4 regions of the Leisingera sp. SA32 genome follow, and region 4 is predicted to be linked to each of the others. Evidence: riboswitches for the same ligand, from Rfam matches in the RefSeq annotation. Region 4 holds a riboswitch; each other region holds the start of a gene.

Region 1 (7,729 bases), on a different contig from region 4:
CGCTCGGAGTTTTCGTCCCATTTGGGCGCCAGCCCGGCCAGATGCAGGGCCATGGCAAATTCTTCACCAGCAGTGCGCATGGTGGCAGAGCCCCAGAGGTCGATCACCAGCCCACGCGGCCAGTCGCCGTGGTCCTGAAGATGGCGGCGCAGCAACTCTTCCGCCAGTTTGACCCCCTGGGCATGCGCCGCCCGCGACGGCACCGCCCGCGGGTCGGTGGTAAACAGGTTGCGCCCGGTGGGCAGAACATCCCCCCGGCCGCGGAACGGCGAGCCGGACGGGCCGGGTGCCACAAGTCTCCCGTTCAGCGCGGCGATCAGCCCTGCGTGCTCGTCCGGCCCGCATTGACCGCTGCCAAAGATATGCAGCCCCTCGCCGTATTGGCTTTCCTTGATGTCACAGACAAAGGCGTCAATCCGGGTGATCGCCTCAGCCGGGGATGTGTCGGGGGTGAGACCCAGATCCGCTTCCACGCCGGTGCCCTGGGCCTCTGAGCGGATGCTGCCGATCAGCCTGTCGCGGCGCGCCGGGTCCAGACCATCTGCGGTGGAATATTCATCCAGCAGGCTTTCGAGCCGGGCCATGCCCTCGGGCAGAGTTGTCTGCGCCAGCGGCGGCGGCAGGTGGCCAAGGGTAACCGCCCCGATGCGGCGCTTGGCCTGGGCGGCCTCGCCGGGATCGTTGACAATGAACGGATAGACAACCGGCAGCGGGCCTGTCAGCACCTCGGGCCAGCAGCGCTGCGACAGCGCCACCGCCTTGCCCGGCAGCCATTCCAGCGTGCCATGCGCGCCGATGTGGACCAGCGCGTCCGCCTGGCTGCGCAGCCACAGGTAAAACGCCACATAGGCGTGGCGCGGGGTGCGGTCGAGATCGTGATAGTCATCGACGCGGGTCTTGACCTCGCCGCGTTCGGGTTGCAGGGCGATCAGCGCCTGTCCCGCCTGCAAAGCCTTGAAGTGAAAGGCGCCATCGCGGCAATCCGGGTCATCCTCGGGCGCGCCCCAGGCTGCGGCCAAAGCCTCCTGCAGGTCTGATGGCAATGTGGCGAGGGCGGTTTTGTAGTCGGCGAGCGGAACGCTGCGTGTCTCCTGCATCAGCCGCAGGCCAGAGTTGTCCTGCGGTTCCACAGTATAGCCCTGGTCCCACAGCGCGCGCAGGATTTCGTCACAGGAGGCCAGTGCATCCAGCCCGACCGCATGGGCAAGATTGTGATCGCGCCCCGGGTAGGTCGACAGCACCAGCGCCAGCCGTTTGTCCGCATTGGGCAGGCTGGCCAGCCGCAGCCAGCCCTCGACCCGGTCAACGGCGGCCTTGATCTGGGCTGCGTCGGCGCGGTGGGCAAAGCGGGAGTATTGCAGATCCGGGTCCTTGCGCCCGGGAGATTTGAAGCTGACGACACCGGCAAAGATGCGGCCGTCGACCTCTGGCAGCACCACGTGCATCGCGAGGTCGGCCGGGGACAGGCCGCGGTCGGCCTCGGCCCAATCCTTGCGGCGGGCGGTGGACAGCGCCACCTGAAACACCGGGCAGCCGGTTGTCGACAGCGGCGAGGCGCTGCCGTCGGACCCTTGGGCCGAGAAAGCGGTGGCGTTGATGATCGCTGCCGGGGACAGTCCCGGCAGCGCCTCCCGCAGCCAGTCCGCGGCCGCCGGGGACTTGAGGCTGGCGGCAAAAATGCCATAGGCAGCATGACCGCGGGCGCGCAGTTCCCCGATAAGGGCATCGACCGGTGCGGTGTCGGCGGCTGTGAGGTAGGAGCGATAAAAGCTGACCAGCACCAATGGCTTGTCCTGTGGCGGCAGATCCGCGAGCACGCCCCTGTCCGGGTCATAGAAGCCATATTCGGGCATGGATTTCAGACCCAGCACCGGTCCCGCATAAAGCCCCGCCGCCAGTGACAGCTGCGCCAGTGCGGCTTGCGCCGCCACCGCGCCGCCCGCATCGCACAGAGCTTGCAGGCGGCGCAGGGTGGAGACAGGCAGGGTGGACAGCTCATCCAGTCGCGCATCCTCGCGCCCGTCAGCGGGCAGCACCGCGAGCGCGATTCCCTTGCGCCGGGCCAGATCCTGAAGCGTGGCCAGCCCGTAGGGCCAGTAGCTTTCGCCCCCGATCAGCCGCACCAGGATGCCCTTGACGCCCTCCAGCGTCTGTTCGGCGTAGACATCCACCGACAGCGGGTGTTTCAGCGCCACCAGGTTGGCGAGGCGCAGGGAGGGCAGCTTGCCCTCCGCGCGGTGCCAGCCTGCCGCGAAGGCACCGAGATCACTGTCAGAAAAAGACAGCACCACAAGGTCGCCGGGTGTCTGGCCCAGATCCTGCGGGGTGTCGGTCTGGTCGAGGCCATGGCTTTCGCGGAAGACGACATGCATGGGTCAGGCCTTTCGCAACGGGTGCAGACAGGTGCGGAGGGCAGGTCCCGGCCGCGCGTGGGGGGACAGCCCCCGCCCGAGGGAGCGGCCGGGGGCTGTGCGGTCCAGGGACCGGACAGGACAAAAGCTATCTTCGCCCCGAACCCGCATCAGCTCAGGCCCCCAGCTCGGCGCGGATTGCCGTCGCGTCGATGTTGTCGTGCTCGGCGATGACCACCAGCTGGGTCTTGCGCGGCTGCGCGCCCCAGGGTTGGTCATATTGCGCACGCAGACGCTCGCCCACGGCCTGAACCAGCATCCGCATCGGTTTTCCTTCCACCGCGACATAGCCTTTGACGCGCAGGATGTTGCGCTCGCGGGCCAGTTTCACGATGGCATCTTGCAGCGCTTCCGGATCGGAGACTTCGCCCATTTCGACCACAATGCTTTCGAAATCGTCATGCTCGTGGTCGTGATGGCCGTCGTGATGGCTGGGACGCGACTCCAGATCGTCCTCGGCGGCGGCGTTCAGGCCCAGGATGATGCGCGGATCGATCACGCCTTCGCTCATCGGCAGGATCGGCAGCTTGCGCGGGGCCTCGGCTTCGATCACGGCGCGGGCTTTCTCGATGCCCGCGTCGCCGGCCAGGTCAGCTTTGGACAGCAGCACGATGTCCGCGCAGGAGATCTGATCCTCGAACACCTCCGACAGCGGGGTTTCGTGGTCCAGGCTGTCGTCGGCCTCGCGCTGGGCGGCAACCGCGTCCAGATCGGGGGCAAACTGGCCCTTGGCCACCGCTTCGGCATCGGCGAGGGCAATTACCCCGTCGACGGTAATGCGCGAGCGGATCGCGGGCCAGTCAAACGCCTTGAGCAGCGGCTTGGGCAGGGCCAGACCGGAGGTTTCGATCAGGATGTGCTCCGGCGTTTCCGGCAGGGCCATCAGCTGTTCGATGGTGGGGATGAAATCATCCGCCACGGTGCAGCAGATGCAGCCGTTTGCCAGCTCCATGATGTTGTTTTCAGGGCAGTTTTCATCGGCGCAGGATTTCAGAATGTTGCCGTCCACGCCAGCGGTGCCGAATTCGTTGACCAGAACCGCCAGCCGCTTGCCTTGCGGGTTCTGCATCAGGTGACGGATCAGCGTGGTTTTTCCCGCGCCCAGAAAGCCGGTGATGACAGTGACGGGGATCTTGTTGAGATCGCTCATGAATTACTCCTCAGAAGGGAAGGCGGCCGGCGGGATGCGGGCAACAGATTGTTTGCGAAAGACGGTGGGGCGCTCGCGCCAGGGCACCAGCCCGTCGGCGCTGGCCGCATAGGCGGCGGTGCCGGTCAGGATCTCGGACACATGCAGGTCAGGGTCCATGTCGCCATAGACATAACTCCAGCGCTCCGCGCCACCGGTCAGCACCACCGCGCAGCTGCGCGAGCAGGCCGACAAGCATTTGACCCCACGCAGGGTGACGCCCTCGGGCAAGCCCGCCTGTTTCAGCGCGTCATGCAGCAAGGTGCCGGGGCGGGTGGCCTCGGGGTCGGCGCCCTCGTTGCGGCAGGTCAGGCACACGGTCAGGGTGACCGGGTCTTTCGGGGCGGCGGCGGGCGCCTGTTCATCAGCCAAAGGCACGTCTCCTGTCATGGCAGGCATGCGGGATAGCCGAAAAGGGGCGGTCACCATGCCTGCCCCTCACCCGGTCGCGGAACACCCCGCCCGCCCGTTGATCTCTCACGCGCTGGCAGGTCTCCCGGCTTGCGGATGCCAGGGCGGCGGCCCTGTCGGCCATCCTGCCTTCCCGGGGGTGTCCCAGTGGCATGGCGGCCTCATCCGGTCACGGTCGCGGGGGCGGCTGTGCTTATGGCCCTTGGTGGCCGTTGTCACATTCCCTCTTCGCCTGCGATTGCAGGAACCAGCGAAACCCCCTTGCGCTATCGCGCCCTTCTTTGTCAAGACTTGCACCAAACAGCTGGAGAGCCCCCATGAGCGAAAAACCCGAAACCGGCATTTCAGAAGAAGATGCCGCCCGCCACGCCTCCAAGATGGCCAAGAAGAAGGCCGCGCGCGACCGGATGATGAAGACCAAAGACGGCGAGAAGGGGCTGATCATTGTCCACACCGGACCGGGCAAGGGTAAATCTTCCTCCGGGTTTGGCATGATCATGCGCTGCATCGCCCACAAGATGCCCTGTGCGGTGGTCCAGTTCATCAAGGGGGCCTGGCAGACCGGCGAGCGCACGCTGATCGAGGAGAATTTCAGCGATCTCTGCCAGTTCTATGCGATGGGCGAGGGCTTCACCTGGGAGACCCAAGACAAGGCGCGCGACATCGCCGCCGCGCAAAAGGGCTGGGAGAAGGCCAAGGAGATGATCCTGGATGAGCGCAACACCATGGTGCTGCTGGATGAGATCAACATCGCGCTGCGCTATGAGTATCTGGATCTGGAGGAGGTGCTGGAGTTCCTGGTGGCGCACAAGCCGCCGATGACCCATGTGGTGCTGACGGGGCGTAACGCCAAGGAAGAGCTGATCGAGATCGCGGATCTGGTGACCGAAATGGGCCAGATCAAGCACCCCTTCCGCGCCGGGGTGAAGGCGCAGAAAGGCGTTGAGTTTTAACGCCGAGGGCAGCGCCCTCCCGTAGCGAGGGGCGGGTGCTGCCCGGCTTATCGGCCGGGCAAGTTTGTCACGCCGCAGGCTGTGCAGTTTTTTCCTGGATGTAGGCATCCACTGCCTTGCGCTGGGCGTCATCCAGCCGCAGCCCCAGTTTGGTGCGCCGCCAGAGATAATCGTCGCCTGCGCGCACCCATTCGCGGGTGACGGCCCAGTCCAGTTCCCGGGCCGTGATGGTCGCACCGAAATTCTGGCCCAGATTCTCGGCCGTTTTGGCGTCGCCCAGAACCTCCCAGGCCTCTGTGCCGTAGGCGCGGATCATCCGCCCCGCCCAATAGGGCGTGAGGAAGGGGTAGTCCGCGGCCAGTTTTGTGGTCAGTTTCTCCACGTCATCCACCGCGAAATCGCCGCCGGGCAGGGCCACGCCAGCGGTCCAGTCCGCGGAGAGCTGCGGGAAGGCCTCGCCGATTTTGGCCAGCGCCGCCTCGGCCAGTTTGCGGTAGGTGGTGATCTTGCCGCCAAAGACATTCAGCAGCGGTGCCTGCGCCTTATCCAGCGTCAGCACGTATTCGCGCGTCGCCGCGGTGGCAGAACTGGCGCCGTCATCATAAAGCGGACGCACCCCGGAGTAGGTCCAGACGATGTCATCGCGCGTTACCGGTTTTTCGAAGTATTCCGATGCGAAATCAACCAGATACTGTTGCTCCTCGGGCGTGCACTCGGGGGCGCTGTCCGGGTTGGGGTGGTCCGCATCGGTGGTGCCGATCAAGGTGAAATCTTGCTCATACGGAATGGCGAAGATGATCCGCCCGTCTGCACCCTGGAAGAAATAGCAGCGGCCGTGGTCGAACAGTTTCGGAACCACGATATGGCTGCCGCGCACCAGGCGCACGTTTTCACGGCTGTTCTGGCCCAGCTTCTGATGCAGCACATCGGCCACCCAAGGCCCGCCGGCGTTGACCAGCATCTTGGCGCGATGCTCCTGCTCTTGCCCGCTGGCGTGATCGCGGGTGCGGATCAGCCAGTGATCGGCGTGGCGTTCGGCTGACAGCACTTCGGTGCGGGTCAGGATCCGCGCGCCGCGTTCCTGCGCATCGCGGGCGTTCAGCACCACCAGCCGGGCGTCCTCAACCCAGCAATCAGAATACTCAAAAGCGGTTTTGAACTTGTCTTTCAGAACCTTGCCGGCCTCATCTCGGGTCAAGTCCAGCTTGGCGGTGCCAGGCAGGATGCCGCGTTTGCCCAAGGAGTCGTACAGGAACAGTCCCAGCCGGATCAGCCAGGCCGGGCGGCGGCCCTTCATCCAGGGCATCACCGTGGTCAGCAGTTTCGACGTCGGCGTTTCGCTGTCAAACCGCATGTCCTTGTGAAACGGCAACACAAAGCGCATCGGCCAGGAGATATGCGGCATCGCCTTGAGCAGCACCTCGCGCTCGATCAGCGCCTCGCGGACCAGGCGGAATTCGAAATACTCCAGATAGCGCAAGCCGCCGTGAAACAGCTTGGTCGAGGCAGAGGAGGTGGCCCAGCCGAGATCCTTCATCTCAGCCAGGGTCACCGACAATCCGCGTCCGGCGGCGTCGCGGGCAATGCCGCAGCCGTTGATGCCGCCGCCGATGATGAACAGGTCTGTTACAGGGGTGTCAGTCATTTTCGCTGCTTTCGTTTTGTCCGGCGGTGAGGATGCGGGTGCCTGCCGCCTGCGCGGCCTCGGCAAATTCCGCGGGAGCGGGGCGGTCGGTGATGACCACATCCAGATCGGTCAGATCGCAAATGCGCACCGGGGCGGAGCGGGTGAACTTGCTGCCATCGCAGACCAGCACCCGTTGGCGGGCGTTCTTCAGGATCGCGCGGGCCACGGAAACCTCGCGCGGATCGTGGTCCATCACTGCGCCGTCGGCGTCCAGCGCCGAGGCGCCGATGATTGCAAAATCTACCTTGTAGCGGGCGATGAAGGCCACCGCGTCCTCGCCCACGATGGCGCCGTCGCTTTGCCGGACGGTGCCGCCAGCCAGGATCAGCTCCTTCGCCTGTCCACCCATCATCATGTTGATGATGTTGATGTTGTTGGACAGAACGGTCAGTCCTCGGTGGCCTGACAGCGCGCGGGCGACCTGCTCGGTGGAGGTGCCGATGTTGAGGCTGATGGAACAGTTGTCGGGGATCAGCTCCGCCGCAGTCAGCGCCATCGCCTGCTTGCCGCCGGCGTTCAGGCGGCGGCGGTCGGCGTAGTCCTGGCTTGCGGCAGAGCTGATGCGCACCGCGCCGCCATGCACCCGCGACAGCGCCCCGCGCGCCGACAGGTCACGAAGGTCCGCCCGTACCGTCTGCAAGGACACGCCAAAGCGCTGCGACAGGTCTTCAACCTCGACGCGGTCCTGCTGGTTCAGCAAGGCGATAATTTCGTTTTGACGGCTGGAGGCGTCCATTTGCTTTCCTTTCGCGGCTATTCAGTAGCGGATCACGCGCGAAGAGTCACGGGCTGATTTCGTTTTGTCGTGGCGCGACGGTAAAACGAAAAGATGCGCCCGGGTGGGGCGCACCTGTGGTTGCGTTGCGAAAGCGGAGGTCAGTCCAGCGGGATTAGATGGTTGTCCCAAGCCAGATCCGCCTGTTGAAGCGGCTTGCTGCCGATGCCGGTGAGACGCAGGAGACGACCGCCACCGGTGCTGGCGACAAAGCCGCCAGCACCGGTGGCAATGCCGCAAACATCCGCCATCCGCTCCTCGCGCAGAAAATCGCCGCTGTCACAATCCATCAGTTGCACCACG
Region 2 (7,729 bases), on a different contig from region 4:
TGACCGTACGGCGCCCGAGGCCGTCAACCGCGCGACGGCCCGTCACTGAGGCGGGCCGCTACGCCGCGCCAGGCTGCAATCTGCGATTGACCATCGCCTCAAAGGCGTCGGATGTGGCTTGGTCGTAAGGCATCTTGTAGGGGAAGTTCTTGGCGTGATCGAAACTGTGCCGCATGGAGGCGTTCAGCTCGTAGATGAAAATCCCCCCGTCGGAATCGATCGTGAAATCCATGCCGAAAAACTCCAGCGGTGTGCGTGCAAAGACGTTCTCCACCGCGGTTGCCGCCTTGCTGCCGATGTAGCTGCGCCAATCCTGCAAGAACGCTTTTTCCTGCTCCATCAGCGCTTCTGAGGTCTTCATGACGGTCCGGCGGTTGCCGCCATGCACGTTCCATACATGATCGAAGTGGCAGACCACCGGGTAAGCAGCCCCGTCAATGCAGAACAAGCGGAATTTGCGGAAGTATTCGCCCTGCCACAGCAGGGGTTTGTACTGGATCGCATAATACTCACCGCTTGGGCCGCTTGCGCAAAATTCAGCCAAGCCCGCGTCATCCTCGATAAGCACAGTGGTGCGGCCGGTCTGGGTGCCGACCCGGCGCAGGATGACCGGCAAAGTAAACCCGTGATCGCAGAGTTGGGCGCTCAGCTCCTGCGGGGCCGGGGCGTCGAGGTGTAGCCTGGTCGTGCGGGGGAAATTCACGTTCGGCAACCCCTGCAAGCGCCTGTAATTGGCATCTCGGGTTGTCTGCATGACCGCATGGGGGGCGTTGATGATACGCGTGCCGGGATTGGCCTCAAGGTGGGCGGCAAGGCTTGCGAGGGAGCCGCCCTCGATGTCGCCATCGGAGATCGTGTTGAGCATCAGGCGATGGGGGGGCAGGCTGGCCGGGTCTATGTCGACGCTTGGCACGAGGGTCACGCGCTGCCTGGCCGGGGTGTCATTCAGCAGCAGATAGCGCAGCGTGAAATGCCCGCCGCGCAGCTTGGGTTTGTAATTGCCATCGGACCGCTTGCCGAGGGTTGGCTTGGTCTTGTCCAATCCCCGCACCACCAGTACGCGCGGTGTCTCGGGCGCAAGGCCACGAGGGGCGGGGCCTAGGGGTCTTTTCTCGTAGTAACGTTGCAGGTGGTGGCGCGCGGCCTGGCTGTTGCCCAGCTTGGCCAGACACGCGGCATAGGCCAGGTGAACCGACCCTTTGGCAACTCTCTTGTCGATCAGAAAGGCAAAGCCGGCGTGCGCCTTTTCAAACTCTCCAGCCCGCATGGCCGCCTGGGCCGCAGAAAAAACCTGCTCAAGCATTTCATTCCCCAACAGATTTTCCCGCCTGCCTGTTCTTGGCTCAGCCTATGCTCCATCAGTAAGTCATGTCCAGACTTTCGGCCAGCTGTCGGGGCGCGGCGGTAGTGCTTCAGCGTTCTTGGGGGCACTTGCGCAGCAGGTAGATGTCCATGATCCAGCCATGTTCGGCGCGCGCGGCGGCACGGGTGCGGATGATTTCGTCGCTGAGCGCATCCAGCGGACCAGAGAGCGAGATCTGGTTCTCCATTCCGGCATAGGCCGTCCAGAAAATCTCTACTCCCTGTGGGCTGAGGGACTGAAAGGAGCAGGCCCCGTCCAGCATGATGACCAGAGTATCTGCCGTGTCAGGCCAGCCGTCTTCGCGCAGGCGACGGCCGGTGGTGATGGTGAAGGGGGCACCGATTTCATTGAGCGGGACCGCATGCGCCGCGGTCAGCGCCTGGATCGAGGTGATGCCGGGGATCACCGTCAGCGTGATGTCGGCCAGCGTTTTCAGGCGCTCGGCAATCCGCATGGTGCTGTCATAAAGCGAGGGATCACCCCAGACCAAGAAGCCGACCTTGCCCCCCTGCGGCAGATGCGCGGTGATTGTCTGCCACCAGACCTGCGCGATGGCATCATGCCAGTCATCCACACGTTTGCGGTAGTCCGGGGTCGTCTCGTCGCGCACCGGCAAGGTGAACTCGACGATGGCCGGGCCAGTGCCCCGGATCGCGCGATTGCAGATCTCATGCCGCAGCCCGGCCAGATCGTCCTTGCCCGCGCCTTTGTTGGGGATCAGGATCAGATCCTGCGCGTTCAGCGCGTCGATTGCCTGCAATGTTATATGCTGCGGATTGCCGGTGCCGATGCCGATCAGGCTGAGTTCAATCATGACGGGGCCTTTGATGTGAGAACACGGCCCCCTATGGAGCCGTGCTGCCGGTCTTGCAAGTCTGCCGCGATCGTCAGGAGCCTTCACCGTTTGCAGGCACGGTGACCTTGGCTTTGAGCGCCTCGCCACCCACGGCCAGAGGGCTGTGGCTGTTGGAGTTGAGCGCCACTGCGACCTCTGCCCCGGCGGGCAGCGATGGAATGTGCATCCAGTCGCCATAGAGCCGGGCGATCTTTTCGCCATCCACATAGACATGCGCGTGACCTTCGCCTGCCACATCTGCCACGGAGGCGTTCTGCGGCGCAAAGCGGAAGTTCTGCGTTGCAACATGCAGGTTCCAGCCGGACATCGGATCCTTGTGAAGGGCGATGCGGAGCGTCGGTGCGTCAGGTCCGGCGGGCAGGTTCACCGGCGTGCTGTGATCGTGCGCCATTGCAGCCGACGTGCTGCCGCCGTGATGGGCGGGATCACCGTGGTCATGGCCGTCAAAGGTGATGCCATTGCCGGCCGCGATCACGAAACCGGCGCCGCCGCCGAAGATCAGGCCGATGGCAAACAGGGCAAGAGAGCGGGACATCGTGTTGTCATCCTGTGGACTGAAGAGTTCCCGCCGGTGTGCCCCGGCGGGGAGGATGGTCTGGCGGACTTCAGGCTGTCGCCTGTTCGCGCTTGCCTTCGGCTTGCCAGAAGTGGCCGGCAAAGGCCCCCAGCAGCACCCAGGCAGCCATGCCGACGCCAAAGGCGCGGGCCGCGAACAGCGCGCCGATCTCGGTCGGGACCGGGCCGGAGAAGGTTTCTGGCTCAGGCGCGCCCACCACATGCGGCGCCAGCAGCAGCAGCGCCGCCAGGCCATAGCTGACGGCATTGCCGCCAAAGGCGATCAGCCACATGGCGACGCCCGCAGCGGCGACGGTGACGCTCCACCAGATCTGGCGCAGGCCGACGTCAGCCGCGGCCACGCCGGGCACCTCGGGAGCGAGCGTCAGGCCCGGGGCAAAGTGGAACGTGATGAACCCTGCCAGCCCCCACAGGATGCCGTTGCGCGCGGTGATGACGTGGCCTTGGCGTTCGGCCACGGACATCAGCGCCACCATGACCAGCGCATAGCCGGTATAGGTCAACATGGTGAAAATGATGCTGAGACCGTCCCGCACCGGCTCGGCGAACAGTCCGGGAAGATCGGGATGCGCAGTTACGGGGTCAGCGCCGAAATGCACCAGATCACCGCCCTCGTAGAGTTCGGCGTGGAGCAGCACGGGCTGCACGAAATAAAGCTGCAGCAGGGCGGTAATCAGCCCCGCTGCAGCGCCAGCGAACAACGCGCTGGTCAGAATGCGACTGAACATGGCCTTAGTGGCAGGGGAAGCCGGTTGCGTGGCGCACATCGTGGGCGGCGTCATGCAGGGCGGAAGCCTGAACATGGCCGGTCAGCGTGATGATCCCCAGCCCCAGAACCACGGCAAAAAGCGCCGGGATTACGGAAGAGCCAGCGGCAGAAGCCTTGAGCGTCTTGGTCGTCATTGATGTTCTCCTTGCCGTCACACCCGACGGCGCAAGTTTGCGTTCACATACGGCCGGTCTCCTGACTCGCGGGTCGCTGCTGCCCTCCTCCTTCCCGGCGTCTTGCGCGCCAGTGGATAGTGGAGAGCCGCTCGCCGCTCACAGTCGCGGGGGCGGTTGAGGCTGCGGTGCCGCGATTTGGTCCACCGTCCTCATTCCCGTTTCAGTCCTGGTGCTTGGGCACCTGTGGACACCGTATCCTCAAACTAATGCCCTGTGCGGCGGACGCCGGTCAAGAACGAAACCGCCGCTTGACCCTGCGGGGGCGGCATCTATCCGTGCGCCGCCGGGCGGCCGGGGCCGGAATGTTCAAATTTTTCGGACAAAACCGAATGGCGGAAGTTTTGCGCGATGGTATCGGCCGATCAGCCCAGATCGCCGGGAATCCGGGCGATTGCCTTGTGCCGCAGCGCGCCCAAGGGGCGGGCATCGGCAAAATTGCCGTCCGGGCTGTGGCGATACATCCGCAGGAAGATTCGCACATCCGGCAGATCCGCGGCTGTGATCTCGCCGAACAGATAGGCGGTCTTGCCCGGCGCGCGCACCGCCAGCGTCTGCGGGCGCTGGCAGCCGGACATGCAATCCACTTGCTGGATGCGCACCTCACCCTCTGCCCCCGCCAGCATCGCGGCAAGCTGATCCGGCAGCATTGGATCGGCGTCGCGGCAGCTGCGACACAGGGTGAGGGTGAGCAGGCTCATGCGCCGGGCAGCTCCTGGTCCGCCAACGGCCCATAGAGGATCAGGACCGGCGCCTTGGTTTCCATCGCGCGCAACACCGCGGGCAGCTCCCCCACCGTGTGGCAGAACAGCTGCTGCTCCGGCGTCGACACACCAAGCGCCACCAGCGCGTGGGTGTGCGGCGGCAGGCCGGCCTCCACCAGCTTTTCGGCCAGCGCGGCAAACGTGCGCTTGCCCATATAGACCACCGTGGTGGCCTGCGGGTCGGCCAGTGCGGCCATGTTCAGATCGTCGGGCAGGCCGCCGGTCACGTCATGGCCGGTGATGAATTGCAGACGTCGTGCGGTCAGGCGGCGGGTCAGCGGGATCTGCGCGGCGGCCGCCGCAGCTGACGCCGCGGTGACGCCGGGCACGATTTCAAACCCGATGCCTGCCGCGCGCAGGGCCGAGATCTCTTCCTCCAGCCGCCCGAAGACGCCGCAGTCGCCGGACTTCAGCCGCACCACATTCAGGCCGCTTTGGGCGTAGTCCACCAGCAGCTGGCTCACGTGGTCCTGCTTGGGCGAGGGGCGGCCGGCCCGTTTCCCCACGCCCACCAGATCGGCGTCGGCGCGGGCGTGGCTCAGGATCGGGCCGGAGGACAGGTCGTCAAACAAGACCGCATCGGCCGTCTCCAGCCGACTGACCGCCTTGACGGTCAGCAGCTCCGGGTCGCCCGGCCCGGAGGAGACAAAGCTGACAAAGCCGCTCATGCCTGTTCTCCAGTGATGAGGTGGAAGAAGGTGCCGGTGACATTGCCCTTGATCGAGCCGGTCTCCGGCACCGGGCCGCCGTCCGCATCCATCACATTTGCCAAGGGCGCGTCGGGCTCTTCCAGAATGGAGGAGTAGTGAAACTCATGCCCGCGCAGGGCTCTGCCTGCGTCAAAACCCGGCATACCCGCCTGCAACACCGCGCGGCGGTAGCCAAGGTGGAACTTGCGCTTCTCGTAAGACGTGACCAGCCCCAGAAGCCCCAGCATCTGGTGGCGGTTGCCTTGCTTGTCAATCAGCGCTTCGCCCAGGGCCATGTAGCCGCCGCATTCACCGTGCACCGGTTTGGTCTCGGCGTGTTTGCGCAGGCCGGTGCGGAAGGCTTCAGCCGCAGCCAGCGTACCGCCGTGCAGCTCTGGATAGCCGCCGGGCAACCAGACCAGATCTGCATCCGCCGCCGGGGCTTCATCGGCGAGCGGCGAGAACGGCAGGATTTCCGCCCCCGCCGCACGCCAGCCTTCCAAGAGGTGCGGATAGGTAAAGGAAAACGCGGCATCGCGCGCCAGGGCAATCCGCTGCGCGGGCGGGCGGGGCAACGTGGCTGGGGCAGGCGCCGGTCCTGCCAGTGCCGCGGCCCTGATCGCCTCGAGGTCAACATGGTCGCGCAAGAAGGCAGCATAGCCCGCGATGGCGGCTTCAAGATCCGGGTGCTCAACCGCCTGGATCAGCCCCAGATGGCGTTCCGGCAGGGTCAGATCGCCGCGCCGCGGCAGGGAGCCCAGCACCTTGATGCCCGCCTTTTCCATGCCCAGACGCGTCAGGCGTTCATGCCGCGGGCTGGCCACCCGGTTGAGGATCACCCCGGCGAAGGGCAGATCGGGATCATAGGCGCGAAACCCCAGCGCCGTGGCCGCTGCCGACTGCGCCTGACCGCCCACATCGACCACCAGCACCACCGGCCAGCCCATGCGCTTGGCGGTCTCCGCCGAGGAGCCAAAGCCCGACTGGCCACGGGTGGCCACCCCGTCATACAGCCCCATGGACCCTTCGCCGATGCAGATGTCCGCGCCTGCCGACTGGCCTGCCACGGCGTCCAACAGGCCAGCATCCATCGCCCAGGTGTCGAGGTTGAAGGACGCGCGCCCGGCTGCTGCCAGGTGAAAGGCCGGGTCGATGTAATCCGGCCCGCTTTTGTAGGGCTGAACGGTCAGCCCGTCCTCTGCCAGCGCTCGCAGGAGGCCCAGCATCACGGTTGTCTTGCCGGTGCCCGAGGAAGGGGCCGAGATCATCAGGCCTTTGGGGGAAATGGTCATCACGTTGCCTCTCTCAGCTTCGCCTGTGCCGTGCGCGGCACGACCCGCAGCCGCTCGCGCCTTTGGCGGGTTAGTTCGCCCCCTTCTCGCGCAACTGCGGCCCTTGAGTATGTCTCAGTCATCGCCGTGGCTCCAGCTTGACCACGGGCTGTCGGCGCTTTGCGGGCGGTAGCGGCGGTCATAATCGGCGGCGTAGAGGCAGCTTTCATCAAAGCCTTCACCTTTCAGCACCGGTCCCACCAGGATCAGCGCGGTGCGCGAGATTTTCTCGTCCAGCGAAGTCTTCAGCGTGTCCAGCGTGGCGCGAATGATCTGCTGATCCGGCCAGCTGGCGCGGTAGACCACGGCTACCGGGCAGTCGGCACCGTAATGAGGCGTCAGGCTCTCGACCACATGGTCCAGATTGCCGATCGACAGGTGGATCGCAAGGGTGGTGCCGGTACGGGCAAAGTTCTCCAGCGTCTCGCCTGCGGGCATCGAGGATGCCCGGCCCGGCGTGCGGGTCAGCACCACCGACTGGCCAAGGCCCGGCAGGGTGAGTTCAGTCCCCAGCGCGGCCGCAGCTGCCGCAAACGAGGGCACACCGGGAGTCACGCTCACCGGAATGCCCTCCGCTTTCAGTCGCCGGATCTGCTCGCCCATCGCCGACCACACCGACAAGTCGCCGGAGTGCAGCCGCGCCACGTCCTGGCCTTCGGCATGCGCGGCCTTGATCTCAGCCACGATGGCATCCAGATCCATCGCCGCCGTGTTGACGATCCGGGCGTCGGCCGGGCAATGGCTCAGGATTTCCTCGGGCACCAGCGAGCCTGCATAGAGGCACACCGGGCAGGCGGCGATGATGTCGCGCCCGCGCAGGGTCAGAAGGTCGGCAGCGCCCGGTCCGGCGCCAATGAAGTGGACGGTCATGGCTCAAGTCTTTCTGCTATGGCCGCGGTGGCAAGCCCATCCGCGGTGACAACTCTGGGGGCGAGAAGGCGCGATTGCGCCCCCGTCACCCCGTGGCGCGCGCCCGCCAGCGCCGCGGCTTCTGCCAGCGAGCCGGTGCCGAACCGCGCCTTGATCCGGGGCGAACAGGTCAGCGTCTGCTCCCCGGCGATATCTTGTTCCGGCAGCGCAATTACTGGCAGGCCGGTGCGGCGGGCCAGATCCTGCATGGCGGGTGCCGTGGCTTTCTGCGCAACTGAGGCCAGCGCATCCACCCGTTCGCCGGTCAGCGCCAGCGCCGCTTGCAGATCCGCGGTCGT
Region 3 (7,729 bases), on a different contig from region 4:
TTGCGCACCTTGCAGGTGCCGCAGATGCCAAAGGTGCAGCCCGACGGGATATTCAGCCCAGACGCCTTGGCCACCGCCAAAACCGTATCGGTCTGCGAACAGGTCGAGGTCACGCCGGAGGCCGCAAACAGGATTTCTGCCGCGGCGGTTTCCTCCGGCACGACATCGTCAAGCTCCGGTGCGTCTGCCGCGGTTTCCACCGGCGCGCCAAAGCTCTCCTGGTTGTAGTTCTCCATGTCGAAGCCCAGACCGTTCAGCATGTCACGCACCGCCTGCATGAAGGGGTCCGGTCCGCAGCAATAGACCTCACGCTCCAGGTAGTCGCCGGCGATCAGGCCCAGCATGATCTGGTTCAGCTGGCCGCGGTAGCCGGTCCAAACCTGATAGGGGTCGTCCTCCTCCACCACGAAGTGCAGCTTGATACCCGGCACCCTGGACGCCATGCTTTCCAGCTGCTGGCGGGCGATGATCTCGCTGGGGCGTCTGGCGCAGTTGATAAAGCAGATGTCGGGCAACTGGCCGCGGTCGAACAGATACTGCGTCATCGACAGACTGGGCGTAATGCCGGAACCTGCCGAGATGAAGAGGAACTTGCCGTTCGGGCGCTTGGGAAGGGTGAACAGCCCCGCCGGACCAGAGGCGCGCAGCATCATGCCCGGGCGCAGATGGTCCAGCATCCAGCGGGTGCCGATGCTGTCGGCCTGCGCCTTGACCGTGACCGAAATCGACAGCGGCCGCGAGGGCGAGGAGCTGATGGTATAGGTGCGCCAGACCGTTTCCCCCGGCACCGGCAGCTCCAGCGTCAGGAACTGGCCCGGCTGGTATTTGAACCACGCGCCGGAGGGTGCGCGGAAGCTGAAGGTGGCGGTGTTCGGCGCCTCCGGCACAACCGAGACGCATTCCAGCATCTCGTCGTCCTTCCACGCCATTGTTTCGTCCAGTGTTTCAAAGTTGGCTTGCAGTCCCATGGGCTTACTCCGCCGCGATCAGGTGGCGACCGGTCAGGGCGCGGGTCAGCTGCTGGGCGTACCAATTGGAGAACTGGATCACGCCGCTTTCCTGCGTCTGCGAATAGGGGCCGGGCTGATAGGCGGGCGAATTGATGCCACGCTGGTTGTCCTCGACCACGATGCGATCCTCGTCATTGGTGGCGATCCAGACCTCGGTCAGCCGCTTCAGGTCATAGTCCTGACCTTCGACCGCGTCCTTGTGCACCAGCCATTTGGTGCTGACTTCGGTCTCTGTCGGGCTGATCGGGGTCACGCGGAACACGATGGAGTGATCCGGCAGGAAATGGTTCCAGGTGGTCGGATAGTGGAATTTCAACAGCGTGCCCGCATCGGCAAAGGGCACCCGTCCCAGTGGCTTGGCCACCGCCGCCTTGCCGTCCATGGTATAGCTCTCGGCGCCCTCGTTCAGCGGCATCCGCGCCAGCCGGTGCTGACCGCGCCCGTCGATGCAAAACTGCGCCGGGCAGCCTGCCGCTTCGATCCGGTCAAAGTGCTTTTGAAGATGCGGCGGGGTCTCGCCCCCCTCCACCCCGGTGACAGAGGGGTCTTCGGGGAAGGTACGGCACAGCGCCGGGTGGTTGCCGCCGCAGTGATAGCACTCGCGGTTGTTCTCCCAGACCAGCTTCCAGTTGCCGTTCTCGATGATCGCGCTTTCGTAGGCGATCTTGGCATTGGCCAGGCCGTGCGGCTCCAGATAAGGACGGGCGACGTCGGCGAAGGCGTCGAAGTCCGGGGCCTCCTCCGCAAGACAGATATAGATCAACCCCGCCAGGTCGCGGCAATGCACCGGCTTCAGCCCGTGTTTGGAGGCATCGAAATCCGGCCCCATGTCACGTGCCCACAACAGAGAGCCGTCCAGCTCATAGGTCCACTGGTGGTAAGGGCAGACCAGCTTGGGCGCGTTACCTTTCTTGGCCTTGCACACCACCGAGCCGCGGTGGCGGCAGGAGTTGTGGAACGCGCGCACCACGCCATCGCTGCCGCGCACGATGATGACATTGTAGCTGCCGACCTGATGGGTCACGTAGTTGCCGGGTTTTGGCACCTCGCAGGCGGGAATGGCAAACAGCCACTCGCGGTAGAAAATCTGCCGCATGTCCAGATCCAGAACACCCGGATCGGTGTAGAACGCCTGTTCCAGAGAATGGTTCTCTTGACGGGCCATCAGCTTGGCCAGAATGTCGCTGTCCTGAAGCATCTGTCTCTCTCCTTCGCCGCAGCCCCGCGGCGGATTGGCTGGGGGCGGGCACGACGGGAGAGATTGCAGACCACACGCCCGCAACCGCCCTGCCGCCACCCGCGGTTGACGTTTCTGGCAAGGCTGGTTTCCGGACTGTCCGCGGCCGTCTGACCGGCGGGGCGTGGCACCTTCCCGAAGTTGCCTTCAGTGGTTTTCGCCAGGCCCGACACGGGGTCACCGTTGCGGGGGCAGTGCCGGAGTTTCACCAGCTTCCCAATTCTCCGCCCCGAAGGACGGCACCTTGCTGATGCGGAAACTGCCCGATTTGCGTGGCGCCATCGGAACCAAAACCGACCCGGAAAAACCGGAAAAAGACATGCGGTCGTAATCCCGCAGTGCGGACAAACCTGTCCAGTGCCGCAAAAGGTGCGGCGCTTTCAAAATGCGGCAAGCGGCGGATGAATCAGTGCTTTGCGCGGCTGGCGTGCAGCGAATCCTGTCCCGGCATCGCTGACTGACAAAGCCCCGCCCCGACAGCAGAAAGGCCGCGGTTGACGCGGCCCCTGATCAGTTTGATTTCCAGCTCTCCAGCCAGCGCCGGAACCGGCTGCGGCGCTCAGCAAAAGCATCACCCGCCGCATAAAGACTGTCCTCGGCGCCCTCGAGCATCGGATCAATCCGCGCCCGCCGGAAACGCCGCCAGCGCACATAAATCGCCCACAGGAGCGCCGCCAGCAGCACCAGAAAGATGATGGTGAACCAGTTGGTGGGCTTGTCCTCCGGCCCCGCCACCGGCCGGATCGAGACAGCATTGGGAAAGGCCGACAGGAATTCGTTGCGCCAGCCATAATGCATCACCGCCACCCACTCCGGGTTGGCCTTGGTGGAGATGCTGTCATTGGCATCGGTGTACAGATTGGCGGTGTCGAACTTGAAATATGGTGGCCAGTTCCAGCCGGTATCCTCGTTGCGATAGACAATGGCGCGGCCATTGGGACGCACGCCCTGGATGAACTGCACATCGCGGTTGATCAGCTGTACAGACTGGTCGTCCGGCGTCGACCAGAAGATCCGGGTCCAGTCGGTCAGCTCCTGGCGTTCCTCGTAGGTGTTGACGATGCGCACCACATCATACTGCGGCAGCGTGTAATGCAGGATGGCGGCGAACAGCCCCCAAAAGGTGATCAGGAATGCCCATTTGATGAAACGCACGGGGGAACCTCACATGAAGTTAATGACGTAGATCAGGAGCGCCAGCGCCCCCAGCGGAACGATATAGACCAAGAGGATCAGCCTGCGCCGGAACGAGTGGTCGTATTGTTTCAGCCCCCGCTGGATGAAGGCCGCACGGTCGCCGGTCAAGCCCTTGTCTTTCCAGCGCCGTTTCAGCTTCGCCCGGCGCACCTCGCGGGAGTAGAGCGACACCGCGCCATAGGCCACGGTCAGCACCACCAAAAGGATCAGGATCAGGCGGATGAAACCAAACATTGCTATCGCCCTTTTGCCCGGCTCAGCGCGCCCCAGGGGCCGACTTGTGCCACCAATCCCTTGCGCCGGTTTCGTGGCAACCTCGGCATGCGGTTCTCCATGTCCGGTTCGTGGCCAAACAGGGCCGCGCGCGCGCCTGCCTTGTCGGCCGCATACTCCCGCGCAAGGAACTCTGCCGCATAGGTTTTCTTGGTCTGCGACCAGCCCCGGTACCGGCGGTAGAATTCTTCCTTGTGGCAGATGAACATCTGGCGGAAATCATGCGGGCATAGCTCCGCCAGCAGCATGTTGACCAGATCGCGGTCCGGCGTGTCCGCCGCGCGCAAGGAATAGAAATAGGCCGGATGGTCGGAACGGATCATGGGCCATTTTGCGCCCCCCTCGGCCCAGCGCACCAGCGCCGCCAGCCCTTCGAACTCCTGCGGCAGGTCCGCCGCATGCCGCGCTGCCAGACGCCGCAGATCGGACCGCGACAGGCCGGACAGATCATGGCCCTTTTCCGCCAGCACGGACACTGCCAGAAACCCCATCCTCTGCCGCAGGATTGCTGCGCCATCGACGCCGCGGGCCCGGATCACCGGCTCCGCCAGGCCGTTCAGCTCCAGGAATTTGGCAATCGCATTGCGATCGCTCAGGTCGAACACATGGCGCAGCGGCACGCCCTCGGGCTTCTTGCCGCTGGCAATCACCGCCGGGTGCTCCACGTCCTGAAACAGATACAACCCGCCGAAATGCGCGGTCCAGAAGTTCGTCTGCGCGAAGACCTCATGCTCCAGATGCACCGGATTGCGGGTCACATCGCCGGTCTTTTCTGCGGTCGCGATCATCTCAGCGATCAGATCATCATCGAACCAGGCATCTTCACCGGTCTCGAACTGCTGCACCAACGCTGCCAGACGGTCGGCATGGCGCAGCGTGCCGCGGGTGGTGTCGGCCTCGATCCGAACCTGTCGGATATCGAATAGCTTGGCGGGGCTGGAGACCTCGAACACCGAGTTCACCAGCTCACCGGCGACGGCATCGGTCGCGGTCAGCGCAAACAGCTGGCGGTCGTTGACTTCGATGAACCGGCGCAGAATATCCCGGCTGGTGGAGAATTTCACGTGAAGCAGCGGGCAGCGCTTCTGTTCGGTGCTGAGCAGTATGAACTGCCGGTTCACGCCTGCATGGTTCAGATAGTGATCATCTCCTAGCTCCTCCCCGATCTCTGGCGAGAAACCCGAGATATCGACGTGGAAATCCGTGAGAGCCGTGGTCTTGCCGGTCAGATGTTTCAGCGCGCGATTATAGCGCTCCACCAACGCGGGCGAGGCCACATGGAAGAGATTGCCGAACATCAGGCCATGCTGGATGAGGCGTTTCATCTATCCCTCCTTTCCGCATCACGCGAGTGCTGCGTTCTCTGCCAGAGCAGTTGCAAAAACTCTCCGCCCGAGGCGCTTGCGGCTCGGGCAGCGCCCGTCCGCCCCCCTGGGCGGGCGCTGCGCTTCCGCCCGCGGACAGCCACTGCCCTCATGTCGAGCAAGACTGTCATCATAGCCCCCTATGAAAGTTTTGCCGACGTAGCCTGGAGATAATCACGGCAAACGAAAAAACAGAGGCAGTAAGCGGCATCAGCAAGGACATAGAGAGCCGTTCCATAAAGATAGCAGCGCCAAGAATGCCAGAAAGGGTGACTACGCCCTGTCCCATCTCATCAATCTGAAAAGCTGCCACGATCAGAAAAATCACCATTGGAACAATGAGGGTAGGAATGAATGTAACAGAGAGAGCCCGTTTCATCGTCACCTCTTTTCTTCCAAACCTGCGCCCCATCACGATCCCGGCGACCACCGCGTAAGCTGCGGTAAAGACTGAAACCACAAGGGCAACATATCCAAAGAAAATTCCCAAAGGTCACTTCCCCTCCAGATACCGCCGCTTGGCCTCTTCCTGCCGCCCGAAGTCGCGCACCATGTTTTCAATCGCCACCTCATCCGACTTGTCGGCATAGCGGAACTCGCTGTCGGCGTAGCGGTTGATCTCCTGCACCACCATGTCGACCGTGATGGGCACCCGCAGCTCCGCAATCATCGCGGATTTCGTGTCATAATCCTTGAACAGGAACAGCTCCGGGTTCTCCATCCATTCATCCGGCAGCTCGAAATCCATCGACCGAACCTTGACCGCATCGGTGATGTTCTTGATGGCCCGCCCGGTGAAGCGCGCATCCGCCTGCTGAATGGCCTTCAGATAGGTGCCCAGCTTGGCCAGATCATCCAGCGCGCCAATCTGGTCATGCACCCGGCCAAAGACCTCCGCCAGCCCCGGCTCCTGCGGGCGGTTGTGCGCCTCGAACGAGCGCGCCACCGCCTGTTTGATCTCCTGCGCGCCGTAGAGGTCATGCTCCCCCAGCGGGATCTCATGGTTCTTGCCCATCAAGAGTGTCAGAATGTCGATGTAATCCTCGCGCGTCTGCGGCCCGTCCACCAGAAACCGCGCCCCGGCGCGTTGTCGTAGGGCGTCATCCACGTTTTCCGGATAGTTCGAGAACATGCCAAAGGTGCAGTTGCCGCGCACCACGGTATTCGCCCCGGCAAAGGCCTCCATGAACACCGCTGTCACCTCCTGCTGGCCCGCGCTGGACTGTCGGTCGCCGCGCTTGCCCGCGATCTGGTCGATGTCGTCAATGGTGCCGAAACCGATCACGCCGGGGTCAAGCACGTTCTGGATGAACGACTTGGCGTTCTGGCCGGATTTGCCCTGGTAGCTGTCGATGTTGTCGATGCCGAAGTTCTGGTAGCGAAAGGTGTAGCCCGCGGTCTGGCAGTACTCATGGATCAAACCTGCCATCATCTGGATCAGGGTGGTCTTGCCCGTGCCCGGCTTGCCGTCGCCCATGAAGGTGAAGATGAAGCCGCCCATCTCGGCAAAGGGGTTGAGGCGGCGGTCGAAATCATAGGCCATCAGCATCTTGGCCAGCCGCATCGCTTGGTACTTGGCGATGTGGTTGCCGACCACCTCATGTGGCTTCTTGAACACCATCGACAGGGTCGTGGACTTTGCCTTGGCCGCGGGTTCAAAACCGCTGATCGTCAAATCATCCGCCTCCACCCGCCAGGCCGCGGCGGTGAAAGCGTCCAGCCGTGGCGCGGTTTGCGCACGCAAGGCCACTTTCTCCATCAGCTGTTCGGCGTAGGCGGCGGTGGCGACCACCAGATGCACATCATCGATGCCATGCTGCGCCAGTTTCTGGTCCAGCTCCCACAGCGCACCATGCAGCGCCAGCGGGGCATTGTCCGTCAACAGCTCCTGCGCCTCGCCGACCTCGACCTGCGCCTGCGTCGCGTGCGGTGCCAGCAGATAGGCGGTGGCATTGGCAAAGACATGCGCGACAATCAGGGCCTCGGCCGCCAGCAATTCGGTGAACTCACCCTTGCGTGCCGCATCCAACGTGCCTGCCAGATTGGCCCGTTTCAGATCCGCCAGGCCTGAGACATCCGCATAAGCCTCCCCCATCGCCAGAGAAATCGCCAGCGCCCGCCGCAGGCCATGTTGCAGGCTTGCCTGCAAGGGCGAGGTCAGCGGGTCATCTTTGTCCGCCGCTTCGATACGGGCAATCAAATGCACCCCGTCAGGCCGGGCGGTGGAGCGCGTCACCAGCCCCGGCGTGGTCGAGCGGAACCGCCGCCGCGTGCCGATGCCGACGGAGCGTTCCGGCGTCTTGCTCTCCACCGCAGGCTTGGCAATGCGCGGCGTGTGATCGAAGCCGGCGAGCATCGCCGCCGCGGCCGCGTAGTGCTTGCGGATGTCCTCTTCCCGCAGCTCCATCTGATTGCCTGACATGCTCATTTCGCCCTCTCACTCCATCTGCTGCGGGTCGAAAATGCCGCCCGCCCTTCATCTTTCCCGAAATACTTCCGCCGGGGCTTCCGCCCCGGCAGCCCGAACTGCGCTCAATACTGCAGCACCTGCCCCGCCTCGCTCACCACGAATTTCTGCACATCGCCGAACCCCGGCGGGTTCAGCTCTGCCAGCACCTGAAATGGGCGTTGCGGCAGGATGATCGCGC
Region 4 (7,729 bases):
TCAGATTTCCTTGCGCGCGCGCAGCGCGGCGGAGATGGTGCCATCGTCGAGGTAATCCAGCTCGCCGCCGATTGGCACGCCCTGCGCCAGCGAGGTCAGCTTGACCTGCCCCTGCAATTGATCGGCGATGTAGTGGGCGGTGGTCTGGCCGTCGATGGTGGCATTCAGCGCCAGGATCACCTCGGTGATGCTTTCGCTCGCCACCCGGTCGACCAGCCGCGGGATGCGCAGATCCTCCGGCCCGACCGCGTCCAGCGCAGACAACGTGCCGCCCAGCACGTGATAGCGGCCCTTGAACACCATGGCGCGCTCCATCGCCCAGAGGTCGGAGACATCCTCCACCACGCAGAGCTCACCATTGCCGCGGTCTTCATCGGTGCAGAGCTCGCAAATTTCGCTGGTGCCGATATTGCCGCAGTTCAGGCATTCGCGGGCGGTGGCGGCGACCTCTGTCATGGTTTCCGCCAGCGGCGTCAGCAGATGGCCGCGCTTGCGGATCAGATGTAGCACCGCGCGGCGCGCCGAACGTGGCCCCAGCCCCGGCAGCTTGGCCATCAGGGCAATCAGGTCTTCGATGTCGCTGGTGGAGTTACGGATCATGTGCGCGGGCCTTTGTGCTGCCTGCCATATAGGCTGATGGGACCGGGGGAGCGCAAGGGCCGGGCGGCAAAATGTTCGGGCTTTGTTTTGATGCGGACCACGCAAAAAGGCGGCCCGGTCAGGCCGCCTTGCAAGCTGGGGTCGTCCCGGCGATTGCCTCAGAACGGCAGCTTGATGTCCTTGGGCAGGCCCATGCTTTCGGTCAGCTTGGCCATTTCTTCCTGCGCCTTTTCCGCCGCCTTGGCCTGGGCATCCTTGATCGCGGCCAGGATCAGGTCTTCGACCACTTCCTTGTCGTCGCCGTTAAAGATCGAGGGGTCGATGTCCAGCCCCTTGAGGTCGCCCTTGGCCGAGGCGGTGGCCTTGACCAGGCCCGCGCCTGCTTCGCCGGTGACCATGACGTTGTGCAGCTCTTCCTGCATCTCGGCCATTTTGGTTTGCAGTTCCTGCGCCGATTTCATCATCTTGGCCATGTCGCCAAGACCGCCGAGGCCTTTGAGCATGTGATTTCTCCTGAGAAGTCCGATTTGCAAGGGTAGATACGGGTGCGTGCTGCGCGAAACAAGAGGCAGCTTTTGCAACCGCCCTGACGGTGGCCTGACATCCGCGCTGCGGGTGTCGGGCCGACGCGCGGATGTCAGCCCTCCTCGAAGGGGTCCCACTCGTCCTCGACCTCCGGCAGGGCTTCGGCGGCGACTTCGGCCGCCAGTTCCTGCGGCGTGCGGATGCGGGTGATCTTGGCCTTGGGGAAACTGGTCAGCACCGCCTGCACCAGCGGATGCGCGCTGGCTTCCTCGCGCAGGGCGTTTTCGGCGGCGTTCTCGCGCTCGCTGATGGTTTCGCCACCGCCTTCGCTGACGATCGAGAACAACCAGTTGTAATGGGTCCAGGCCTTGAGCTGTTCGCTGAGGCGCTTGGTCAGGTCGCGCGGGGCGTCATCGGTGAGCTGAAAGGTGATCCGCCCCGGCTGATAGGCCACCAGCCGCACGTAGCTTTTGACATATTCCAGCAACAACCCGTCGCGGCGGCTGCGGATCAGCTCGACCACGTGTTCGAACGTGGGATAGCGGGCCAGCGCGGCATCCGCCTGCGGGGCCAGCGCGGCCATGGTGCCGCCGCCGCCATGGGCGACCGGGCCGCCGCCGGGACCGGCAGGCGGGCCGCCGGGCTGATCGTAGCCGACCTGCGGACCGGGATCGCCGCCACCCAGGGTCGGCCCCCCCATGCCCTGCATGGGCATGCCGCCGCCGGGGCCGTTTGGTGGCGAGGGCGGCGGGGTGGCGTCTTTCAGCTTGCGCACCAGTTCTTCGGGTGTGGGCAGATCGGCGACGTGGGTCAGGCGGATCACCGCCATTTCCGCCGCCATCATCGCATTGGGCGCGGCGGCGACTTCTTCCAGCGCCTTCAGCAGCAGCTGCCACATCCGGGTCAGCACCCGCATGTGCAGCGCCTCGGCCATGGCCTGGCCGCGGGCGCGTTCATCCGGGCCGACGGTGGGATCTTCGGCCGCGTCGGGCGTGATCTTGACCACCGACACCCAATGGGTGATTTCCGCCAGGTCGCGCAGCACCGCCAGCGGGTCGGCGCCCTCGGCGTACTGGCCGCTGAGTTCGGTCAGCGCGGCCGCCGCGTCGCCGCGCAGGATCATGTCCATCAGGTCCAGAACCCGGCCGCGATCGGCCAGGCCCAGCATGGCGCGGACCTGATCGGCGGTGGTCTCTCCGGCCCCGTGCGAGATCGCCTGATCCAGCAGCGAGGTCGCGTCGCGGGCCGACCCTTCGGCGGCGCGGGTGATGAGCGCTAGCGCGTCATCGGCGATTTCCGCCCCTTCGGCGGTGGCGATCCTGCGCAGCAGCGCGATCATCACCTCAGGTTCGATCCGGCGCAGGTCAAACCGCTGGCAGCGCGACAGCACGGTGACCGGCACCTTGCGGATCTCGGTGGTGGCAAAGATGAACTTCACATGCGCGGGGGGTTCTTCAAGTGTCTTCAGCAGCGCGTTGAACGCACTGGTGGACAGCATGTGGACCTCATCGATGATGTAGATCTTGTAGCGCGCGGAGGCGGCGCGGTACTGCACCGAGTCGATGATCTCGCGGATGTCGCCCACGCCGGTGCGGGAGGCGGCGTCCATTTCCATGACGTCGACATGGCGGCCTTCCATGATCGCCACGCAGTGTTCGCATTTGCCGCAAGGATCGGTGGTGGGGCCGCCGGTGCCATCCGCGCCGATGCAGTTCATGCCCTTGGCGATGATCCGCGCCGTGGTGGTTTTGCCGGTGCCGCGGATGCCGGTCATGATGAAGGCTTGGGCGATACGGTCGGCGGCAAAGGCGTTCTTGAGCGTGCGCACCATCGCGTCCTGGCCGACCAGGTCGGCAAAGGTCTCGGGCCGGTATTTGCGGGCCAGAACCTGGTAGTGGGATTGGCCGGTTTCGCCGGGGGTGCCGCTGGGGGTGTCGCTCATGTTCTCTCGTGCCGGATTCGGATTGATTGCGCCGCGTGTCGCGCAGGGTATTGAAGCGCGCCGGGTTCGTCCACCGCAGAAGCCGCGTGCGCAGGCGGTGTGAAAACCTTTTGGGAAATGCGGCAGATAGGGGTAGAATCGCCGGGCAGGCCTCGGGTGGGATCGGGGGGCGGCGCGCACAGGCAAGGAGGCGCTATGCGACCTGACGACCCCTTTGGCGAGACGGTGCCGGTGACCCCCGCGGTTGCCAAAGCGCCGCAGCCAGCAAATTCACCACAGCCAGTCAATCTGACGATCCATGCTCTGCCGGTGGCAGGGGGGCAGCTGGCGCTGTGCCCGCTGCCGGGGCGGGGCGGCGATTACGCCGGTGACCTGGCGCGGATCAATGCCTGGAAGGCGGGCCTTGTGCTCTCGATGACCACGGACGCGGAGCACGCCGCCGTGGGCGGGCCGCGGCTGGGGGCAGACCTGCAAGGCATGGCCTGCCGCTGGATTCACCTGCCGGTGGCAGATTTTGAGACGCCGTCGAAGCGGGTGGCGCTGAAGTGGCCGACCGCCAGCCGCAAGGCGCGGCGGGCGCTGGCGGGTGGCGGCCGGGTGTTGGTGCATTGCCGGGGCGGCTGCGGGCGGTCCGGCATGGCGGTGCTGCGGTTGATGATCGAAGCGGGCGAGCCGCCGGCCCAGGCGCTGGCGCGGCTGCGCGCGGTGCGCCCCTGTGCGGTCGAAACTCAGGCACAGATGGAATGGGCCTATGCGCATCGTCAGGCGCGTCCCAGGTCCAGCTGAACGGTCGCTGGCGCCGCGCGGGGCGGGTCTGTTCAGCGCTGGGGCGTATATGCACGGCGCTCTACGGGATGGCGGGTCTGGGCAGCGCCTCGACCAGGGCGCAGGGGCGCGTCGTCACCGCAGCGGCGGCAAAGCCGCGGTCGCCGGGGTCGAAGATCGCATCGGCAAAGCGGTCCAGTCCGACGCGCGGCGCCTGCGCATCGACGCCGCAATAGACGCGGATGCGGTCATGGCTGGCGGCATATTGCGCCGGGCAGGGGTGTGGGCAGGCATCCAGGACGGTGCTGCCGGTCACCTCAAAATCATCCTGCGTCAGCGGTCGCGCCTGTGTCAGCGCTGCGGCCAGCCGCGTGATCATGCGCTCCGCCGCCGGGCAGGGGCGGCCGAGGTGGGGGCAGTCCGTGGCCGTGTAGCCGTGGGTGTGGTCAGTCCAGTTCATCCATGCGCCCTCCGCGCGGGGGCGGGGGTCAAGGACAGGGAGCGCGACCCTGGCGGGCCACAACCGGGCTGCCGCAGGTGTCAGACCCTGCCCGGACACCCCGTCCGGGTTCGAGTTTCACGTGTAACGGCAGGTCTCCTGACTTGCGGGTCGCTGCTGGTCCGGTCCTTCCCGGCCCCATTGCGGGCCAGTGGGTCTACCGGGGTCGCTCGCCGCTTACAGTTGCGGGGGCAGTTGCGGCCTTGCCCGGCCCAAGGCCAGACGCACCGCATTCCCTTTTCATCCCGGCTGCATGTGCATGCAGCGCGGAAACCATCCTCCCAGCGGTAGCGGCTGCGGCCTTGGCGCGTCAATCGAAAACCTGCATCTCCCGCTGAGCGGGGCAGGCGCAAAAGGACGCAAAGGCGGGCGCTGTGCTGTCAGGTGGGGGTGTCAGGCGGTGTTTTTCAGGCGCGCTTCGGTCAGGCCCGCGAAATCGGCGAGGCGCAGTTTGAAGCGGCGGTTCAGGTTGTTGCGGGCCAGTTTCAGCGATTGCAGCAGCAGCCGCCCGGTCAGCGTGGTTGCCTCCAGCTTCAGCCGCACCGACATGCGGGTGCGTTGCGGAGACAGGGCCAGCAGCTCCACATCCATGCGGCCGTCCAGCCCGCTGCCGACGCCGGTGATTGCCATGAGGGTGACTGGCGCATAGGCATCCAGCGTCAGCCGCGCCTCGCGCTGTTTGCCACGAAAGGAAAAGCCCAGATCCCAGGACAGCCCCGCTTCGGGGTGGGCGATGTCACCGCTGCGCTGCACCTCAATGCCGCGGCGCAGGGCGGAGCGTTCCATCTGCTCGAAGTCGGACAGCGCGCCAAAGACGTCTGCGATGGGTGCTTCAATATCTTCGTTGCCCGTGAATTCCATGCTCGCCTGTCCCGACTGTCTGTTTCGCCTGCCTGTGATACCCTGCCTGCCGACAGGGGGCTGTGCCCCGCTGTGCCTGGTGACAAATATGCGCTTTAGTCCAGCGTGTCCGCAAGCCAGTTCTTCAGCAGAAAATGCGCAATTGCGCCTTTTCTCGCCGGTTGCAGCACGGGGTGTTCTCCGGCGAAGGCCGTCATCATCTCCTGGCGGCTGACCCAGAACGCATCCTCGATCTCTGCTGGATCGATGGTGATGTCGCGGCTCAGCGCCGCGCCGGCGCAGCCGAACATCAGCGACATCGGAAAGGCCCAGGGCTGCGATGCCAGATAGCTGACCGCGCCGACCCGCACGCCGGTCTCCTCCAGGGTTTCGCGGCGCACGGCGGCCTCCAGCGTTTCGCCCGGTTCGACAAACCCCGCCAGCAGGGAGTACATCCCCTCGGGCCAGCCGGGCGAGCGGCCCACCAACACGCTGTCACCGTGGGTGATGAGCATGATGACCACCGGATCGGTGCGCGGGAAATGGGGCGCCTTGCAGGCGGGGCAGACGCGCTGCCAGCCGGCCTGTGAAATATCGCTGGGGGCGCCGCAACAGGCGCAAAACCCGTGGCTGCGGTGCCAGGCCAGCAGTGCTTTGGCGGTTGCTGCGAGCTCAGCCTCCAGCGGGGAAAGAACCGTCATGATCCGGCGCAGTTCGGCAAAGACATGGTCGTTTGGCAGCGCCGGGTGCTGCTGTTCGCTGGCATCGGTGAAGCCGCCCAGAGCCTCCGGGTCCAAGGTTTCGGGCTGCCAGGCGCTGAGATCGCAGGCAAAACGCGGCGCGCCCTGAGGCGTCAGCCCCAGGAACAGCGCCGCATCGCGCAGGGGGGCGACAAGCGGGTGATCGGGGGCGGTCAAGGCCAGCCCTTGCGGCCGCGCGTCGATCCTGGGGCGCCGTGTCAGCGGCTTGCCGCGCCACAGCAGCAGCACGCCGGCCTCCGGCGCGCGCCAGGCCGCGTCCAGCGCTGCCGCATCGGTGCGGATATGGGCCGCGCGGTCCAGGCCGCCGCCGCCAAAGGTCACCTGTTCTGCATGTTTCATAGGGCTCTCCCGGGGCTGGTTGCCCTGTCCTTGCCAGCCTGTCTCGGCGGGTGCCAGCGATGCGCGGCAATCCGGACCTGTCCGGACGGGCCTGTCACCGCAAGGTCACACCCTGCGCGGGTGGCGCCGGGGGGACGCGCTACGGGCCTGGAGAGATGCTGGGTTGAGCCGCGTCGCCGTTGGTTGCTTTGTGGTGGAGCGGGGGGGCAGAAAAATGCGACCCGGACCAAATGGTGCCTTTGCAAATCGTTAAAACGCTGATTCAAATGGGGGCAGAGAAACACGCGAAAAGCGTAGCCAACAGAAGCGGACCAGCAGTGCCGACAGGGGAGCAGACATGACGGATGTGGAGGAAAAGCCTCCCGCCCGGACCACCGGGCGGCTGCGTGTGCTTGCCACCACGGATCTGCACTGCCATCTGCTGGGCCACGATTATTATGCGGACCGGGCGGACCCGGCGATTGGCCTGTCGCGGGTGGCCAGCCTGATCGCCGAGGAGCGCGCCGACGCGGCCGCGCGGGGCGACGCCTGTATCCTGGTCGACAATGGCGACGGGTTTCAGGGCGCACCGCTGGGGGATCTCCAGCCCGGCAGCACGCGTCCGCATCCGCTGTCGGTTGCCTTTGATGTGCTGGATTACGATGCGGTGGGTCTGGGCAACCATGACTTCGACATCGGACTGGAGCGGTTGGCGGCGGTTCTGGCGGATGTGCATTGCCCGGTGCTATGTGCCAATTTGCAGGCGGCCCGGCCGGAGGTCCGCCTGCCCTTTGCGGCCACGGCGGTTCTGGAACGGCGGCTGGACAGCTGCCCGCATCTGCCACCGCTGCGCATCGGGGTGGTGTCGGTGCTGCCGCCGCAGACGTTGGTCTGGGGCGGGCGGGGCCTGCAATGGCAGCTGCGCGCCACCGGCATCGTGGAGACGGCCGCCGAACAAGCCCGGCGGCTGAAGGCGCAGGGCTGTGATCTCGTTCTGGCCCTGGCGCATACCGGTCTTGGCGCAGAGGGCGGTGGCGGTGGCCGCAGCGCCGAGAACGCGCTGGATCAGTTGGCCGCCTTGCCAGCGATTGATGCGCTTGTGGGCGGCCACACCCATCTGACCCTGCCGGATCCCGCGCATCCGCTGGGCAAGCCTGTGGTTATGCCGGGCGCCCACGGCTCTCATCTGGGGGTGATCGAGCTGGAGCTGCGGCACGGCGCCGACGGCTGGCAGCTGGCCTCGGGGAAGGCGCGGCTGCGCCCGGTGGCACAAAAGGGCAGCACGGGTGCGGTGCTGTCGCTGGCCGCCGAGGCGCCGGCGCTGGTGCAGGCCCTGGCGGAGGATCACCAGTGCACCCAGATGCGGATGCGCCAGCCTGCCGGGGCGTCCTCGGTGGCGATGCATTCCTATTTCACCTTCTTTGCGCCAGATCGCGGTTTGGCGCTGGTTGCCGCCGCGCAGGCGGCGGCGGTGCGGCC

The links. A riboswitch is a leader RNA that binds a small molecule or an ion and turns the genes downstream of it on or off. The one in region 4 is predicted to bind cobalamin.
Region 1: linked by a shared signal. The riboswitch ahead of AC0IPL_RS06640 (DUF1636 family protein) and the one ahead of AC0IPL_RS12910 (hypothetical protein) in region 4 are both predicted to bind cobalamin.
Region 2: linked by a shared signal. The riboswitch ahead of AC0IPL_RS06570 (CbtB domain-containing protein) and the one ahead of AC0IPL_RS12910 (hypothetical protein) in region 4 are both predicted to bind cobalamin.
Region 3: linked by a shared signal. The riboswitch ahead of AC0IPL_RS15770 (aromatic ring-hydroxylating oxygenase subunit alpha) and the one ahead of AC0IPL_RS12910 (hypothetical protein) in region 4 are both predicted to bind cobalamin.

What each region holds. Positions count from the first base shown of each region.
Region 1 covers NZ_JBVYHB010000003.1:311,983-319,711, forward strand. Annotated here, with positions in the region: gene cobN (cobaltochelatase subunit CobN) at 1-2,372, opposite strand, end outside; gene cobW (cobalamin biosynthesis protein CobW) at 2,527-3,561, opposite strand; gene AC0IPL_RS06640 (DUF1636 family protein) at 3,565-3,972, opposite strand; cobalamin riboswitch at 4,070-4,278, opposite strand; gene cobO (cob(I)yrinic acid a,c-diamide adenosyltransferase) at 4,329-4,964, shown strand; gene glpD (glycerol-3-phosphate dehydrogenase) at 5,032-6,609, opposite strand; gene AC0IPL_RS06655 (DeoR/GlpR family DNA-binding transcription regulator) at 6,602-7,387, opposite strand; gene AC0IPL_RS06660 (DUF1513 domain-containing protein) at 7,528-7,729, opposite strand, start outside.
Region 2 covers NZ_JBVYHB010000003.1:298,133-305,861, forward strand. Annotated here, with positions in the region: gene AC0IPL_RS06550 (ATP-grasp domain-containing protein) at 59-1,303, opposite strand; gene cobF (precorrin-6A synthase (deacetylating)) at 1,413-2,177, opposite strand; gene AC0IPL_RS06560 (hypothetical protein) at 2,251-2,754, opposite strand; gene AC0IPL_RS06565 (CbtA family protein) at 2,825-3,523, opposite strand; gene AC0IPL_RS06570 (CbtB domain-containing protein) at 3,528-3,698, opposite strand; cobalamin riboswitch at 3,733-3,950, opposite strand; gene AC0IPL_RS06575 (DUF1636 family protein) at 4,103-4,438, opposite strand; gene cobA (uroporphyrinogen-III C-methyltransferase) at 4,435-5,169, opposite strand; gene AC0IPL_RS06585 (cobyrinate a,c-diamide synthase) at 5,166-6,482, opposite strand; gene cobM (precorrin-4 C(11)-methyltransferase) at 6,597-7,391, opposite strand; gene AC0IPL_RS06595 (cobalamin biosynthesis protein) at 7,388-7,729, opposite strand, start outside.
Region 3 covers NZ_JBVYHB010000011.1:123,699-131,427, reverse strand. Annotated here, with positions in the region: gene AC0IPL_RS15775 (FAD-binding oxidoreductase) at 1-968, opposite strand, end outside; gene AC0IPL_RS15770 (aromatic ring-hydroxylating oxygenase subunit alpha) at 973-2,208, opposite strand; cobalamin riboswitch at 2,313-2,509, opposite strand; gene AC0IPL_RS15765 (DUF1523 family protein) at 2,758-3,402, opposite strand; gene AC0IPL_RS15760 (hypothetical protein) at 3,412-3,678, opposite strand; gene AC0IPL_RS15755 (DUF6638 family protein) at 3,681-5,042, opposite strand; gene AC0IPL_RS15750 (hypothetical protein) at 5,212-5,571, opposite strand; gene AC0IPL_RS15745 (AAA family ATPase) at 5,575-7,509, opposite strand; gene AC0IPL_RS15740 (hypothetical protein) at 7,614-7,729, opposite strand, start outside.
Region 4 covers NZ_JBVYHB010000008.1:49,615-57,343, forward strand. Annotated here, with positions in the region: gene recR (recombination mediator RecR) at 1-600, opposite strand; gene AC0IPL_RS12895 (YbaB/EbfC family nucleoid-associated protein) at 759-1,103, opposite strand; gene AC0IPL_RS12900 (DNA polymerase III subunit gamma/tau) at 1,238-3,067, opposite strand; gene AC0IPL_RS12905 (protein-tyrosine phosphatase family protein) at 3,263-3,853, shown strand; gene AC0IPL_RS12910 (hypothetical protein) at 3,915-4,292, opposite strand; cobalamin riboswitch at 4,404-4,624, opposite strand; gene AC0IPL_RS12915 (SRPBCC family protein) at 4,725-5,192, opposite strand; gene nudC (NAD(+) diphosphatase) at 5,288-6,271, opposite strand; gene AC0IPL_RS12925 (5'-nucleotidase C-terminal domain-containing protein) at 6,609-7,729, shown strand, end outside.